3 regions of the Lentzea sp. NPDC060358 genome follow, and region 3 is predicted to be linked to each of the others. Evidence: riboswitches for the same ligand, from Rfam matches in the RefSeq annotation. Region 3 holds a riboswitch; each other region holds the start of a gene.

Region 1 (4,125 bases), on a different contig from region 3:
CTCGGTCCGCGGGTGCGCGATGCCGGCCGCGGGGGCCTTCCGCTGGAAGTCGAGCAACGCGTCCACGTCGCCGTCGGCCAGTTGCCGGTGCGCCCAGTCGTCGAACTCCCTCGACCACGACGGCGGCTCGTAGTCCGGTCCCGCCGGGAAGTTCACGCAGCTGAGGTTGTGCGTCATGAAGCCGCTGCCGACGATCAGGACGTTCTTGTCCCGCAACGGCGCGAGCTTGCGGCCGACCTCGTGCAGCTCGCGCGGGTCGAGGGTGGGCAGCGACATCTGCAGGACCGGCACGTCCTCGTCCGGGAACATCTCCTTCAGCGGCACGTAGGCGCCGTGGTCGAGGCCGCGCGCCTCGTCCTGCTCGACGTGGCCGCCGAGCAGCTTGCGGACGTCGTCGGCGAGCTCCGGTGCGCCGGGTGCGGCGTAGGTGACCTCGTAGTACCGCTGCGGGAAGCCCCAGAAGTCGTAGACCAGCGGCACGGTGGTGGTCGCGCCGATGGTCGTCGGCGCCTCCTCCCAGTGCGCGGAGACCATCAGCACGGCCTCCGGGCGCGCAAGGGTGGCGGACCAGTCCCTGAGCTCTCTGGTCCACGTCTCGTCGTCGGCCAGCGGGGGTGCCCCGTGGCTCAGGTACAGAACTGGTGCGCTCACGTCTCCGAGGGTACGCCGTTTAGTTCAAATTTCAACGATCAAGTTCGGATTTGAACATCTCGGCGGCGCGGCGCGGGGCCTCGGCGTCGGTGATGGCGCGGACGACGACCACGCGGGTGGCGCCGGCCGCCTTGACCTCGGGGAGGTTCACGAGGTCGATGCCGCCGATCGCGAACCACGGCCGGTCGGACTTCGTGGCGCGGACGAGGTCGAGTCCGGGGGCGGGACGGCCGGGCTTGGTCGGGGTCGGCCAGCACGGGCCCGTGCAGAAGTAGTCGACGCCGGGTTCCCCGGCCGCCGCGCGCATCTGCTCGACGTCGTGGGTGGAGCGGCCGATCGCCATGTCGTCGCCGATGATCCGGCGGGCGAGCGGAACCGGGAGGTCGTCCTGGCCGAGGTGCAGCACGTCCGCTCCCACGGCGTGCGCGATGTCGGCGCGGTCGTTGACGGCCAGCAGCTTCGCGTGGCGTTCGGTGGCCTCCGCGAGGAGTTCGATCGCCGCGATCTCCTGCTTCGCCTCGAGCGCCTTGTCCCGCAGCTGGATGACGTCGACGCCACCCGCGAGGACCGCGTCCGCGAACTCGGCGAGGTCCGGCCGGTCCGGTGTGCAGAGGTAGAGCGTCGCGTCGGCGAGTCGTTGCCTGATCAGGTTTCCGTCGAGTCCTGGCACGCACGCACGTTAACCGTTATGTTGAAACCGGTCCGCACGGGAGCCTGGAGAACACCGGGCTGAGAGGGAGCGTGGTTCGCTCCGACCGTCGAACCTGATCCGGGTCATGCCGGCGCAGGGAGCGTGAATGCCTTGAGCAGTGTGGAAGTGACCGTCGTCGGTGGCGGTGTCGTCGGCCTGTCCGCGGCCTTGGCCGCGGCGCGCGCCGGGTTCTCCGTCTCCGTGCGCGACGTGGGGTCGCCGTACGGCGGTTCGCGGGTGGCGGGTGGCATGCTCGCGCCGGCGACGGAGGCGTGGCCGGGCGAGGAAGACGTGGTGGCACAGGGGGTCGAGGCCCTCGCGATGTGGCCGGACTTCGCCGCGTCGATCGGCGTGCCGCTCTTCACCGCGGGCACGCTGGCCGTCGGCGTGCAGCCGGGCGACCTCGCCGACCTGCGGCACTCGGGGGAGTTGCTGACCTCGCGGGAGATCCGCGCCCTCGAGCCCTCGCTCGGGCCTGCGGTGCGCGGGGGCGTGTTCGCCGCCGGAGACCTCGCCGTCGACAACCGGCTGCTGCTCTCCGCGCTGTGGAAGGCCTGCCGGGCCGCCGGAGTGGTGTCCGATGTGGACGGACGGGTGACGGTGATCGCCGCCGGGGCGTGGAGCGGTGAGCTGCACCCGGCGCTGAAGGACGTGATCCGCCCGGTGAAGGGCGAGATCCTGCGGCTCACCCACCGGCCGGGCGCCTTGCCGCCGCCGAAGCACACCATCCGCGCGCTCGTGTCGGGACGCCCGGTGTACCTGGTGCCGCGCGACGACGGCCTGGTCGTCGGCGCCACCCAGTACGAGGCCGGGTTCGACACCGACGTGTCCGTCGCCGGCGTGCGGGACCTGCTGCGGGACGCGGAAACCGTGCTGCCGGGCATCGCGGAGTACGCGCTGGCCGAGGCCGCCGTCGGGTTCCGCGCGGGCAGTCCCGACAACCTGCCCGTCGTGCGGTGGCTCGGCCCGGATGTCATCGCGGCGACCGGCCACCACCGCAACGGACTGCTGCTGGCGCCGCACACCGCGCGCCTGGTCGTCGGGCTGCTGCAGGGAGGAAGTTCGTGAAAGCACAGGTCAACGGCACCCCGCGCGATCTCGCCGACGGCACGTCGGTGGCGGCGGTGGTGGAGCTCGTGGGCGCGCCGTCGTCCGGTGTGGCGGTGGCGCTCGACGGCGCCGTGGTGCCGAGGGCGTTGTGGGAGAAGACGATCGTGCCGGACGGCGGCGTGGTCGAGGTGCTGACCGCGGTCCAGGGAGGCTGACGTGGACGACCCGTTGACCATCGCGGGCCGGGAGTTCCGGTCGAGGCTCATCACCGGCACCGGCGGTGCCGCCAACCTCTCGGTGCTGGAACGGGCCCTGGTCGCGTCCGGCACCGAGCTGACGACCGTGGCGATGCGCCGGGTCGACTCCGCCGGCCGGACCGGCGTGCTGGAGTTGTTGCGGCGCCTGGGGATCGAGGTCCTGCCGAACACCGCGGGCTGCCGCACGTCCGCGGAGGCCGTGCTGACCGCGCAGCTGGCGCGCGAGGCCCTGGAGACGAACTGGGTCAAGCTCGAGGTCGTGCACGACGAGGAGACCCTGCTGCCGGACCCCGTGGAGCTGCTCGACGCGGCCGAGCGGCTGGTGGCCGACGGCTTCGTGGTGCTGCCCTACACCAGCGACGACCCGGTGCTGGCGCGGAAACTGGAGGACGTGGGGTGCGCCACGGTCATGCCGTTGGGCTCTCCCATCGGTACGGGCCTGGGCATCCGCAACCCGCACAACATCGAGCTCATCACGGCGCGGGCGTCCGTGCCGGTGGTGCTCGACGCGGGCATCGGCACCGCGTCCGACGCCGCGCTCGCGATGGAACTCGGCTGCTCAGCGGTGCTCCTGGCGACGGCCGTCACCCGGGCGCAGGACCCGGAACGCATGGGCGCCGCCATGCGTTGTGCGGTCGAGGGCGGACGTCTGGCGCGCTTGGCCGGCCGAATTCCGCAGCGCTTTTGGGCCCAAGCGTCTTCGCCGGGCCGCTGAGGTCGCTACCGTGGGTACTCACGTGTTGGGGGATGATTGACAACTACCTGAATCCGCCGAGGAGGACGACAAGCCGTGACGGCCCCCATTGACGCCGAGGTCGAGGACGCGACCGCGCGCCTGTACCTGGCGATCGGCCGGCTGGCCCGGTTGCTGCGACGCACCGGTTCGCCCGGACTCGGCCCCGGCGCGGTCTCCGCGCTCGCCACCCTCGCGCGCTGCGGCCCCATGCGCCTGGGCGACCTCGCGAACAAGGAGGGCGTGGCACCCCCGACGCTCTCCCGCATCGTCGCCGCGCTGGTCGAGGCCGGGTACGTGAAGCGCGAACCCGACCCGCAGGACGGCCGCGCCTGGCTCGCCACCCCCACGCCCGAGGGCGAGACGATGGTCTCCGGCGTGCGGTCCGCGCGGGTGCGCGAGCTGCAGCGCCGCATCGAACAGCTCACGCCCGAGCACGTCACCGCGCTGGTGAACGCGTTGGACGCGCTGGAGACGCTGGTCGGCGAGGAGTCGAAGGGCGCACCCGCGTAGGCCGGACGCGGCGGTGGCGCCCGCAGGACGCCGGGCCGCCACCACCTCGCTGTCGTCAGCCGGCGAGCCTCCAGAACGGTGACACCGGTCCGGTGCCCGCGCCCAGCGGGTAGGCCGCCGCCACCGACCGCACGATGAAGTCCTTGCCGAACCGCACGGCCTCCGGCACCGACGCGCCCCGCGCCAGCGCCGCGCTGATCGACGACGCGAGCGTGTCGCCGGAGCCGTGC
Region 2 (4,435 bases), on a different contig from region 3:
ACCGGGTCGACGACGAACGGGGTGCGGCCGCGGCCGATCCCGACGCGGTCCAGTGCCGGCGTGACGGCCTCGATGATCCGCGCGGACGCCAGCATGCCGGTCTTCGCGGCCTGCACGCCGATGTCCTCGGCCACCGCGACGACCTGCGCCGCGACGGTGTCCGGCGGGATCTCGTGCACACCCGTGACACCGAGCGAGTTCTGGACCGTCACGGCGGTGAGCGCCACGCAGCCGTGCACCCCGCACGCGAACAGCGTGCGGAGGTCGGCCTGGATGCCCGCACCACCGCCGGAATCGCTTCCGGCGATGGTGAGCACCCGCGGTGGTGCGCCGGTCACGAGGTCTCCACGACCGGGAGGTAGACCTTGTTGCCCGTACCGGCGAACTCGCCGGACTTCTCCGCCATGCCGGCCTCGATGGCCTCCACAGTGGACAGTCCGCGTTCCTCGGCGTAGCGCCGCACGTCCTGCGTGATCTTCATGGAGCAGAACTTCGGCCCGCACATCGAGCAGAAGTGCGCCGTCTTCGCCGGTTCCGCGGGCAGCGTCTCGTCGTGGAACGCGCGCGCGGTGTCCGGGTCGAGCGACAGGTTGAACTGGTCCTCCCAGCGGAACTCGAAGCGCGCCTTCGACAACGCGTCGTCCCAGTCCTGCACGCCGGGGTGGCCCTTCGCGAGGTCCGCGCTGTGCGCCGCGATCTTGTAGGTGATCACGCCGGTCTTCACGTCGTCGCGGTTGGGCAGGCCCAGGTGCTCCTTCGGCGTGACGTAGCAGAGCATCGCGGTGCCCAGCCAGCCGATCTGGGCCGCCCCGATCGCGGACGTGATGTGGTCGTAGGCCGGTGCGATGTCCGTGGCCAGCGGCCCGAGGGTGTAGAACGGCGCCTCGCCGCACCACTGCTCCTCGAGCCGCACGTTCTCGGCGATCTTGTGCATCGGCACGTGGCCGGGACCCTCGATCATCACCTGGACGTCCTTGGCCCTGGCGATGTGCGTGAGCTCGCCCAGCGTCCGCAGTTCGGCGAACTGCGCCTCGTCGTTGGCGTCCGCGATGGAACCGGGCCGCAGCCCGTCACCCAGCGAGAACGTCACGTCGTAGGCGCGCAGGATGTCGCAGAGCTCCTCGAAGTGCGTGTAGAGGAAGCTCTCCCGGTGGTGCGCGAGGCACCACGCGGCCATGATCGACCCGCCGCGCGAGACGATGCCCGTGACGCGCTTCGCGGTGAGCGGCACGTACCGCAGCAGCACGCCCGCGTGCACGGTCATGTAGTCGACGCCCTGCTCGCACTGCTCGATCACGGTGTCGCGGTAGACCTCCCACGACAGCGCCGCCGGGTCGCCGTTCACCTTCTCCAGCGCCTGGTAGATCGGCACGGTGCCCACGGGCACGGGGGAGTTGCGCAGGATCCACTCGCGCGTCTCGTGGATCCGCTTGCCGGTGGAGAGGTCCATGATCGTGTCGGCGCCCCAGCGGGTCGCCCAGACCATCTTCTCGACCTCGTCCTCGATCGACGACGACACCGCGGAGTTGCCGATGTTGGCGTTGATCTTCACGAGGAACTTCTTGCCGATGATCATCGGCTCGGCCTCGGGGTGCTTGCGGTTCAACGGGATCACCGCACGTCCGAGGGCCACCTCCGTGCGCACGAACTCCGCGTCGAGGTTCTCCCGCGTGGCGACGAAGCGCATCTCCGGGGTGGTGATCCCGGCCTTCGCGTACGCGAGCTGGCTGACGGCTCCGTTGATCGGTTCGCGTGCGGCGACCCACTCGGCCCTGCGCGCGGGCAGTCCACTGTGGACGTCGATGGTCGCGTTCTCGTCGGTATACGGACCGGAAGTGTCGTAGAGATCGACATGGTCGCCGTTGGTCAGTTCCACCCTGCGGAAAGGCACACCTTCGCGGTACACCTTGCGCGACCCCGAGATCGGGCCGGTGGTCACACTGGGCTCGACCGAACGGTCGTCTAGTGCCATCACGACATTCCTCCCTACGCCGGCATTACCCGGTCAGGTTCAGGCGGTCGGTGACACCGGCACGACGGCCAGCCACCCTCTCAGCCCGCTCAGGCGCGAGCTCCCGCGTTCTGTGTTGAGTTGTCGAGACCCGACCATAGTCAGCGCGCGCCGCGGCTGCCAAGGGCGCGATTTGCCCCTAATCTTCTCCCGTGGCGGATCATCAGCCGTTCCCGCCCGGCGCGCGTCGCGGTCAACGTCCCGCCGTGGTCTCGGCATGCCCTTCGTGCGGTGAGCTGGCGGGACGCGGCTACCCGGACTGCGGGTTCTGCGCCGAGCTGCTCGACCAGTTCTGGCTCGCCGACTGGGAGGCGCTGCGGACGTCGTCGCAGCTCGCCGACCGGGAACTGGCCGAGCTGGTGACCGCGGCCGACGTCGGCCAGTACCCGTGGACGTGCGTGGACTGGGCGATGACGCTGCTGGCGTGCTCGCGCTGCGGTGCCGAGCTCGGCACCGGGCCCGTCGAGTGCGTGCGGTGCGCGGTCACGGAGGAGCGCCGGTGGAACTGGGACCACTCGGCGCACCCGTCCACGATGAGCGCGAACGAGCACCTGCTCCGCGTCGCCCGCGCCGCCCTGCGCGCCCCCCACCGGCGCCGGCCGGCCGTCGTGCAGGCCTGGCAGCTGGTGCTGCCGTTCCTGATCGCCGGCGAGGTGGTCGAGTTCGGCCGGCTGGACCGGATCCGCGCCCACGTGCTGGCGGGGGGCTACGCGACGATGGCCGCCTGCCACACGTTCGCCGAGCTGGCGGGGCTGCCCGAGCTGTTCTGGCGCCGGGGCGACCCGATCTCATCGCGGGTCGAGTACCAGCCTGACTCCGAGCGCCAGCAGCACGCCGCCCGACAGCTTCTCGAGAGCAGTGCGGACCCGCGGGCGGCCGAGCCAGCGGCGGACGGTGTGCAGGACGGCCACGACGACGAGGTACCAGACCGTGTCGACGACGACCCAGAGCACGGCGAGGAGGAGCAGAACCCCCTTGCCGGCCTGCCCGGCAGGCACGAACTGCGGTAGGAACGAGATCGCGAACACGCCGAGCTTCGGGTTGGCCAGGTTCACGACCAGCCCGCTGCGGAACGCGCGGCTCGCGGGCGGCGGTTCGTCGGTGGGCCGACCCTTGCCGACCAGGGCCTTCACGCCCAGGTAGATCAGGAAGGCCGCGCCCGCGATCCGCAGGCCGTGGTAGGCGATCTCGGACGCCGTGAGCAGGACACTGAGCCCCAGTGCGGCGGCGACGGCCCAGCAGGCGACGCCGACCTCCATGCCGGACACCGTCGCCAGCGCGGCCCTGCGCCCGTGCACCGACTGTCGCAGGACCACGGCGGTGCCGGGTCCTGGCGACAGTGCGATGAGGAACGAGGCCGCCACGAAGGCGACGATGTTTTCGAGTGGCATGCCTTGAATGGTGGCCCGTGCCCGCAACCCGTTTCTTGACCTGGAGCGCGCTCCAGGATGTTCGGTGGTGGCATGACCTTGGAACTGGGGAAGCTGGGATTCGGCACGTGGGCCATGGGCGGCCCGTTCTCGGGCCCGGACGGCCTGCCCGTCGGCTGGGGACCGGCCGACGACGCGGAGTCGGAGAAGGCGCTGCGGCGGGCGGTCGAGCTGGGCGTGACGCTGTTCGACACGGCCGACGTGTACGGCTGCGGGCACGCCGAGACGGTGGTGGGGCAAGCGCTTGCGGGCATGCGTGACCAGGTGCTGATCGCCACGAAGTGGGGCTGCGGGTTCGACGCTGAGCAGCGCCGGATGACCGGGAACGAGGGGTCCGTCGCGTACCTGCGCCGCGCCGTCGAGGGGTCGTTGCGGCGACTCGGCACCGACCGGATCGACCTGTACCAGCTGCACGTCGGCGACCTCTCGTACGAGGAGGCCGGGCCGCTGCGCGACGAGTGCGAGGCGCTGGTCGCGGAGGGCAAGATCCGCGCGTACGGGTGGAGCACGGACGACGTCGAGCGGGCGCGGTTCTTCTGCGAGGGCGAGCACGGGATCGCCGCGCAGGCGGACATCAACCTGCTGTTCGACAACCCGGAGATGTACGCGGGCGAGTTCGCGGTGCTGTGCCGCCGCCCGCTCGCGATGGGGCTGCTGGCGCGGGAGACGTTCCCCGAGCTGCCGGCCGACGACGTGCGCGTCACGAACCCGGCGTGGCTGCGGTTCTTCGTCGACGGCAAGCCGGCGCCGTCGTACTTCGCGGCGCGGGAGGCCGTGCGGGACGTGCTGACCTCCGGCGGCCGCACGCTGGTGCAGGGGGCGCTGGCGTGGTTCTGGGCGCGTTCTCCCCGGCTGGTGCCGATCCCCGGCGTGCGGACGGTCGCCCAGGTCGAGGAGAACGCGGGTGCGCTGGCGTCCGGTCCGCTGACCGCGGCCGAGCTGGCGCAGGTGGAGTCGGTGCTGAGGGGCTAGTTGTACTGACCTGAGAGGTTGG
Region 3 (8,390 bases):
CTCAAGATGCCGCTGCGCGTCGCCGTCCTGACCAACGGCACGGCGGAGCCGGCCGGCACCGTCGGGTTCAAGGAGATCAACGTCGGCCCGCAGGACTCGAAGCTCTTCGAGTTCACGCCTCCGGCCAATGCCGGCGTCACGACGCCGGAGGCCAAGGAGCAGCAGCGGGGCGAGAAGCCGGAGCTCGGCATCGAGCAGGCCCTGCAGGGGGAGAACCCGCAGGTCTTCGGCACGGGCTGGGACACGGTCGTCGGCGCGAGGATTCCCGCCCAGGCCATGACCCAGGTCCCGGCTGAGGCACAGGGGCTGGTCGACCGGTTCACGAAGAAGGTCAGCGGCAGCTGGGGCAGCGGTCAGCTCTTCACGACCAAGGTCGCGACGGTGCTCATCGCCGACGACGGCCGCGTGGTCGCGGGCGCCGTGCCCGAGCAGGTGCTGTTCGACACGATCGGACAGGTGAAGTGACCACCTCGACCAGCGCGCCGGTGACAGCGCCGACGAAACCGGCTGTCGCCGCGCGGACCAGGGGTCTGCGCAAGGAGTACGGCAGCACGGTCGCCGTGGACCGCGTGGACCTGGAAGTGCCGGAGGGGGCCGTGCTCGGCATGCTCGGCCCCAACGGGTCGGGCAAGACGACCACCATCCGGATGCTGCTCGGCCTGGTCCGCCCCACGCAGGGGGAGATCGAACTGCTCGGCAGGCCGCTCCCGGAGGGCGCCGAGCAGTCGCTGCCGCACGTGGGCGCGCTGGTCGAGGGTCCGGGGTTCCACCCGTTCCTCAGCGGGCGGGAGAACCTCGTCCGCTGTGCGGCGTTCGAACCCCTCCTGCCGAAGAAGCAGATCAAGCAGGCGGTAGAGGACGCGATCGAACGCGTCGGGCTCGCCCAGGCGGCCCACCGCCGGTACCGGGGGTACTCGCTCGGCATGAAGCAACGTCTCGGCCTCGCCGGGGCGTTGCTCGTGCCGCGCAAGCTGGTCGTGCTCGACGAGCCGACCAACGGGCTCGACCCGGCGGGCACCCGCGAGATCCGCAAGATCATCGCGGAGCTGCACGCGGCCGGCAGCACCGTCGTCGTCTCCAGCCACCTGCTGAGCGAGGTGGAGGCGACCTGCACGCACGTCGCCGTCCTGCACCGCGGGACCGTGGTGGCGCAGGGCGAACTGACCGAACTGCTGCAGGCGGGCGGGTCGGCGCTGCAGGTGGTCACGCCGGACGTCGAGACGGCGCTCAGCGCGTTGCGGCAGGCGAAGATCTCCGCGCGGCCGCTGAACGAGGGTCTGCGCATCGAGCTCGCGGGGACGAGCGCGCCGCAGGTGATCGAGACGCTCGTCAAGGCGGGCGCGCAGGTCTTCGAGGCGACGCGGTGGAAGACGGGGCTGGAGGAGCTGTTCGCGCGGCTCACCGAGGCCGAGGAGGCCGAGCGCGGGATGTCCGCGGTCGACACCCTGGACGGGGGCTCGCGATGATCACGCGTCAGTTCGGTTCCGAGTTGCGCTGGATGCTGCGCAGGCCCCGCACGCTCATCGGGCTGTTCGGCCTGGTGCTCGTGCCGATCATCATCAGCTTCGGCATCTGGACCGCGGGCGACGAGGGCGGTGGCGGAGGTCCGGGGATCGCCGCGATCCTGCAGGGCAACGGCATGGTCGTGCCGATCTTCACGCTGTTCCTGTCGCTCAACCTGCTGCTGCCGCTGGTGGCGTCGATCTGGGCGGCGGACGGGCTCGCGGGCGAGGCCCAGCACGGCACGTTGCGCGGCCTGCTGGTCGCTCCGGTGTCACGGGTGCGGCTGCTGTTCGTGAAGCTGTTCGGGCTCGCCGCGATGTCGCTGCTCGCCGTCACGCTGATGGCGGTCGTCGGGATCATCGCCGGCACCGCGTTCCTGGGCACCGACGGCATGATGACGCTCTCCGGCACCACGCTGAGCACCGGCGAGGGCCTCGTGCGCATCGCGTTGTTCGTCGTGCTGGTGACGTTCCAGATGGTGTCGATCGGCGCGGTGGCCCTCGCGGTCAGCTCGGCGACCGAGCACCCGCTGGTGGTGCAGGCGGCCACGATGACGACGATCATCGTGTTCCAGGTGCTGGCGCAGTTCTCCTCGCTCGACTGGCTGCACCCGTTCCTGATCACGACCGGGTTCCCCGGCCTGATCGACGTGATGCGCGACCCGATCCCGCTCGACCAGATCTGGGACAGCACGCTGCTCGCGGGCTGCTACCTGCTGATCGGCACGGGCCTCGCGGCGATGCGCCTCATCACGAAGGACAACTAGCGCCGGAAACCGCCCTCGCTGTTGATCACCTGTCCGGTGATCCACCCGGCGTCGGCGGTGCAGAGCCAGGAGACCAGCCGGGCGGCGTCGTCCGGCAGGCCCCAGCGCTTCGACGGCATCCGCTCGTTCACGAAGTCCGTGAGCTCCGGTCCCGCCCACCCCGTGTCGGTGGGACCGGGGTTCACGGCGTTGACGGTGATGCCCCGGTCCGCCAGCTCGTGCGACAGGGTGGCCACGATCGCCGCCAGAGCGCCCTTCGACGCCGCGTAGGCGATCTCACCGGGCATCGGCCCGAGGTTCTGCCCGGACGTCATGAACACGACCCGGCCGCCATCGGTCCCGTTCCACTGCCGGGCAAACGCTTGCGCGAGCAGGATCGACGACCGCGTGTTCACGGCGTAGTGCGCGTCGAGCATCGCCGCGTTCAGCTCCCCCAACGGCCCGTCGCCCCCGGACCGCGCGTGGTTGCACACCAGCACGTCGACGTGCCCGTGGGCCTCGACGGCCGCGGCCATCAGCCGGTCCGGCGCGTCGGCCTCGGCCAGGTCCACGCCCAGCCCCGGCGCGCCGATCTCCGCCAGCACCTCGCCGACGGAGTCCGCGCCCCACGGCTGGGCGGCGTCGTGCGGGACGTGGTGCTGCACGAACAGCTCCGCGCCGAGGCCCGCGAGCCGTGCCGCGATCGCGTAGCCGATGCCCTGCCGCCGGCTCACACCCGTGACCAGGGCGACGCGTCCCCCGAGAAGTCCCATGAGGCGCATGCCTACCCGACGCGCGCGACGCCGTCCAAGTCGATTGCGAGCCGCACCTGGTCGCCGACCTCGCTCATCGGACCGACGGCCTCGTACTCCTCGCCGCCGATCTCCACGAGCAGCCGCACGTGGTCGCGCCGGTGCACCCGTTCCAGCACGGTGCCTTCCAGCAACCCGTCGGGGTCGACCCGCAGCGCCGTGGCGCGCAGCCCGACCCGTTCGACGTCCAGCCCCACGAACGAGCCGGGCACGAACCTGCCGCACCCCAGGAACTTCGCCGTCTCCACGTCGACCGGCGACGACCACACCTCGGCGGGCGGCCCGACCTGCACGATCCGGCCGCGCGACATGATCGCCACCCGGTCGGCCAGCGTGAACGCCTCGTCGTGGTCGTGCGTCACGACCAGCGCCGTCGTCGCCGCCTCCCGCAGCAGCCGCGCCAGGTCGACCGCGAGCTGTTCGCGCAACGCCCGGTCGAGCGCCGACAGCGGCTCGTCCAGCAGCAGCAGCCGCGGTGACGGCGCCAGGGCCCGCGCCAGCGCGACCCGTTGCTGCTCCCCACCGGACAGCTGGGTCACGCGGCGGCCCGCGTACCCCTCCAGCCCGACCAGTTCGAGCAGCGACAGCACCCGCTTGTCCCGCGCCTCCCGTTCGACCTTCCTCATCCGCAGGCCGAACGCCACGTTGCCCGCGACGGTCCGGTGCGGGAACAGCTGCCCGTCCTGGAACACCAGCCCGAACTCGCGCCGGTGCACCGGCACCCCGGCGAGGTCCGCGGAGTCCCACCGCACGGCACCGGAAGTCGGCTTCTCCAGGCCCGCGACCGTGCGCAGCAGGGTCGACTTCCCGCAGCCCGACGGCCCGAGCAACGCCACGACCTCGCCGTCGGCCACGGACAGCGACACGTCCGACACCGCCACCGTCCGTCCATAGCGGACGGTGATCGAGTCCAGTTCCAGCGCCATCAGAACTCCCCGCTGCTCGGCACGCGCAACCGTTCGATCACCAGCACGCACCCGACCGTCACGACCATCAGCAGCGCGCACGCCGCGTAGGCCATCTGGCTGTTCAACTCGCCCGGCCGCGACATCAGCCGCGCGATCACCACCGGCAGCGTCGGCGCGTCCGGCCGCGCGAGGAAGCTCGTCGCGCCGAACTCCCCCAGCGCCACCACGTACCCGAACCCGGCCGCCGCCGCCAGCGACCGCCCGGCCATCGGCAGGTCGACCTCGCGCCACACCCGCCACGGCGAGGCACCCAGCGTCGCCGCCGCCTGCCGCAGCCGTTCGTCGACGGCCCGCAGCACCGGCAGGACCATCCGCACCACCAGCGGCGTCACGACCAGCGCCTGCGCCAGCGGTACCAGCATCGGTGAGGTGCGGAAATCGCCCGGCAGCGCGTCCATCGTGATCAGGTACCCGAACCCGACCGTCACCGCGGACACCCCGAGCGGCAGCATCAGGGCGGTGTCGAGCACCTCGGCGAAGCGGCTGCCGGACCGCCGCAGGCCGACCAGCACCACCGCCGAGAACACCCCGACGACCAGCGCCACCAGCGTCGCGTCGAACGCCGTCCGCAACGAGTGCACCGCGGCGTCGATCCCGGTCACCGCCAGCGTGCCGCGATCGCCGCGGGTGTTCAGCGCCACGTACCCGGCGAAGCTCCAGCCGTCCCGGGTGGACAGTGAACGGGTGATCAGCCCGGCGACCGGCGTCAGCAGCGCCACCACGACGGCGAACGCGGCACCGACGACGTACCACTCGCCCCCGGACGGCCTGCGCGCCAGTTCTTCCCTGCCGCGCAACGACAACGCGGTCTCGCGCCGGCGCCGCGCCAGTGCGCCGAGCACCAGCACCGCCAGCACCGCGGCGAACTGCAGCAACGACAACGCGGCTGCTCCGGACAGGTCGAACAGCTCGACCGTCCGCAGGTAGATCTCGGTCTCCAGGGTCCGGTACCGCGACCCTCCGAGCACCAGCACGACACCGAAACTGGTGGCGCAGAACAGGAACACGACGGCGGCGGCCGACCCGATCGCGGGCGCCAGCGCCGGCAGGACGACGGAGACGAACGCGCGCGGCCGCGAAGCCCCGAGCGCCCGCGCCGCGTCCTCGGCGCGCCGGTCCGTGTGCGCCCACAGCCCGCCGACGGTCCGCGCGACCACTGCGACGTTGAAGAACGCGTTGGCCAGCACGATCGGCAGCACCCCGCCGTCCGGCCAGAACGTCCGGAAGGCCAGGCCCACCACCACGGTCGGCAGCACGAACGGCACCATGACGGCAGCCCGGACCAGCCCCAGCCCCCGGATCCGGCACCGCGCCAGCACGAACGCCAGCGGCATCCCGGCGACGACGGCCACGATCGTCGACGCCAGGGCCTGTCCGAGGGTGAAGCCGACGAGCTCCCAGGTGTCGCCCTCGAAGAGCGACTTCAGGACACCGCCCTCGCGGAGCCCGAGCGACACGATCGCCAGCACGGGCCACGCGAAGAACAACCCCAGGAAGGCCAGCGGCAGCAACGCCGCCGCGGACCACCACGTTCGGGAACTCAGCCCTGCACCAGCTTGCGCCACTGCTCGACCCACGCTTCGCGGTTGTCCTTCACCTTGTCCGCGGGCAGCGTCTGCGGGTTCGACGGCAGCGGCGCGTCCTTGGTCCACGACTCGGGCAGCGCGACGCCCTCGCGCGACGGGTAGACGTACATCTGCTCGGCGACCTGGGCCTGGAACTTCTCGCCCAGCAGGAAGTCGAGGACCTTCTTCGCGTCCTCGGGGTTCCTGGCGCCGGACAGCACGCCCGCGTACTCGACCTGGCGGTAGCAGGTGTCCAGCACGGCCTTGGTCTTGCCGCCCTCGGCCGACGGCGACGACGCGTACGACACGACGATCGGCCGGTCGCCCTTGGTGGCCGAGAACTCCTGGTTGTAGGCCTCTTCCCAGCCGCTCACGACCTTGACGCCGTTGGCCTTGAGCTTGGTCCAGTAGTCCTGCCAGCCGTTCTCGCCGAACTTCGCGACCGTGCCGAGCAGGAACGCGAGACCGGGCGAGGAGGTGGCCGGGTTCTCGACGACCAGCTTGTCCTTGAACTTCGGGTCGACGAGGTCCTCGTACGACTTCGGCTCGACACCGCCGAGCTTGGCCGGGTCGATGTTGAGGCACACGTCACCGACGTCGACGGCGTGCAGCTTGTTCGAGGTGTCGGCCTGGTAGCGCTGCGCGCCCTTCGACGCCTCCGGCGAGGCGTACTCGGCGAACACGCCCTCGTTCAGGGCGCGCGAGGCGAACGTCGAGTCGACGCCGAACGCGACGTCGCCGATCGGGTTGGACTTGGTGAGCACGAGCTTGTTCGTCAGCTCGCCGGCGTCGCCGCTCGCGAGCTGCTTCACCGTGATGCCCGAGGACTTCTGGAACTCGTCCAGCACCTCCGGCACCACCGCGAACGAGTCGTGCGTCACCAGCGTGACCTCGCGCGACTGCGGCGCGCCGGACGTCCCGGCCGAGCAGCCGGTCAGCGCGACGGCCGCGGCGAAGACAGCAAAGATCCTTCTCACGTCAAACCTCTCCCTACGCCGGTATGACCCGGATCAGGTGGACGGTCGAGGGCTTGCGAGCCCTCCTCTCAGCCCGGCGCTTCACCGGACTCCCGTGGCAAACGCGCAGCCTACGTGACGTGGTGGGACGATCAGGACATGGCTGAGCTGTTGAGCGACGACCAGTTGGACGACGTGCTGCCGAAACTGCCCGGCTGGACCGCCCAGGACGCGTCCCTGGTGCGCACGGTCGAGCTGGAGAGCTTCGCGCGGGCGATCATGGTGGTGAACCGGGTCGCCGAGATCGCGGAGAACGACAACCACCACCCGGACGTCGACATCCGCTACAAGACGCTGACATTCCGCCTGAGCACGCATCACAAGGGCGGCATCACCGCACTGGACGTGACCCTCGCCGAGGAGATCGACGGGGTCCTGGACGCGCTGGCCTGACCGTCAGCCGACGGCCGGGCTCGCCGCGGCGTCCTCGTCCCGCGCGGGCGCCGCGGCCTTGCGCCTGGCCGCCAGCCCGATCGCGACGAGCGTGAGCACGCCCGCGGCCGGATAGCCCCAGCCGAGCACGACGAAGATCCACGGCCGTGGGAAGTCCCAGATGTTCGGCTGGGCGAGCAGCAGGAACGAGATCAGGTAGCCGCCGGTCAGCACCACCCACAGCCCGGCGGTGATCGTGCACAGCAGGTGCCCGCCCTCGTAGACGAGCCACAGCAGGGCCGGGACCATCCACACCCAGTGGTGGCTCCACGAGATCGGCGAGACCAGCAGGCCGAGCACCTGAACGCTGACGATCAACGCCAGCACGTCCTTGGTCTTGCTGACGGCGAACCACGTCAGCGCCGCGGCGACGAGCACGGCAACGATGTAGACGGGCCCGGTCTTGACGTCGTAGCCGAACGTCCGGCTCAGCGCACCGCGCATCGACTGGTTGATCGCGCTGCCGACCGGCCCGACGCGACTCGCGTCACCGAGGAGCTGGAACCAGAACTTGTCGGACTGGGCCGGTGAGATGGCCCACCCGATCCCGTACACCACGACAAAAGCGACGAACGACCACACAGCGGCCATCCACCGCCGTTGGATCAGGAAGAACAGCCCGGAAATGGCCGGAGTCAGCTTGATGCCGGCTGTGAAACCGACACCGGCGCCACCGACCCAGTTCCGCGCGCTCGCGAGCGTGCCGATGAGGATCGCGCACAGCACGAGGTTGATCTGGCCGTAGTTGAGCGTGGTGCGCACCGGCTCGATCCACAGCACCAGCGCGGTCCAGAACATCGCGCGGCGCGGGTCGTCCAGCTTCAGCAGCCTGAGGCTGGTCCGGACGATGAAGTAGAGGCAGGCGAGGCAGATGAGCTGCCAGACCCACCGCGACGCCTCCCACGGGATCCAGCTCATCGGCGTGAAGATCGCCGCGGCGAACGGCGGGTAGGTGAACGGCAGCGGGAACACGTCCGCGTACTGGTCGAGCCGCCACTCGTAGAGGTCGCCGGAGAACAGGTGCGGCGACCCGTTGCGGTAGACCAGCAGGTCGATCATGGTCATCTTCGTCTGGAAGGCGACCATGAACAGGTGCCCGACCACCGACGACGCGAGCAACCACGGTGCTACGGAGAGCACGCGCGCTTCCACAGCACGGAGTTTCACCCCGAAAACGTTACCCGAGGCAACTTTTGTGGGTACCCGAGCGTCAAGTAGTCGGGAGATCGCGTCAAGGGGAGTTTTTCCAGTCATGTCTGCTGATGTCATCGTTGCCGTTGTCGCTGCTCTGGCCATGTTGGCTGTCGCCGCCGGTGTCTTCGCCGCCGCCGCCCGCACCAAGAACAGCT

What was found. A riboswitch is a leader RNA that binds a small molecule or an ion and turns the genes downstream of it on or off. The one in region 3 is predicted to bind thiamine pyrophosphate.
Region 1: another riboswitch for thiamine pyrophosphate. It lies ahead of ACFWGZ_RS36225 (FAD-dependent oxidoreductase); the one in region 3 lies ahead of ACFWGZ_RS35770 (thiamine ABC transporter substrate binding subunit).
Region 2: another riboswitch for thiamine pyrophosphate. It lies ahead of thiC (phosphomethylpyrimidine synthase ThiC); the one in region 3 lies ahead of ACFWGZ_RS35770 (thiamine ABC transporter substrate binding subunit).

Annotation. Positions count from the first base shown of each region.
Region 1 is NZ_JBHXCW010000284.1:142-4,266, forward strand. It holds gene ACFWGZ_RS36215 (dioxygenase) at 1-651, opposite strand, end outside; gene thiE (thiamine phosphate synthase) at 683-1,321, opposite strand; TPP riboswitch at 1,348-1,459, shown strand; gene ACFWGZ_RS36225 (FAD-dependent oxidoreductase) at 1,445-2,410, shown strand; gene thiS (sulfur carrier protein ThiS) at 2,407-2,607, shown strand; gene ACFWGZ_RS36235 (thiazole synthase) at 2,609-3,364, shown strand; gene ACFWGZ_RS36240 (MarR family winged helix-turn-helix transcriptional regulator) at 3,440-3,895, shown strand; gene thiD (bifunctional hydroxymethylpyrimidine kinase/phosphomethylpyrimidine kinase) at 3,951-4,125, opposite strand, start outside.
Region 2 is NZ_JBHXCW010000284.1:4,570-9,004, forward strand. It holds gene thiD (bifunctional hydroxymethylpyrimidine kinase/phosphomethylpyrimidine kinase) at 1-338, opposite strand, end outside; gene thiC (phosphomethylpyrimidine synthase ThiC) at 335-1,972, opposite strand; TPP riboswitch at 1,967-2,089, opposite strand; gene ACFWGZ_RS36255 (LysE family translocator) at 2,800-3,402, opposite strand; gene ACFWGZ_RS36260 (aldo/keto reductase) at 3,475-4,413, shown strand.
Region 3 is NZ_JBHXCW010000273.1:32-8,421, reverse strand. It holds gene ACFWGZ_RS35800 (outer membrane lipoprotein carrier protein LolA) at 1-465, shown strand, start outside; gene ACFWGZ_RS35795 (ABC transporter ATP-binding protein) at 462-1,466, shown strand; gene ACFWGZ_RS35790 (ABC transporter permease) at 1,463-2,269, shown strand; gene ACFWGZ_RS35785 (SDR family oxidoreductase) at 2,266-3,030, opposite strand; gene ACFWGZ_RS35780 (ABC transporter ATP-binding protein) at 3,033-3,986, opposite strand; gene ACFWGZ_RS35775 (ABC transporter permease) at 3,986-5,593, opposite strand; gene ACFWGZ_RS35770 (thiamine ABC transporter substrate binding subunit) at 5,569-6,570, opposite strand; TPP riboswitch at 6,564-6,674, opposite strand; gene ACFWGZ_RS35765 (4a-hydroxytetrahydrobiopterin dehydratase) at 6,709-7,002, shown strand; gene ACFWGZ_RS35760 (mannosyltransferase) at 7,006-8,208, opposite strand.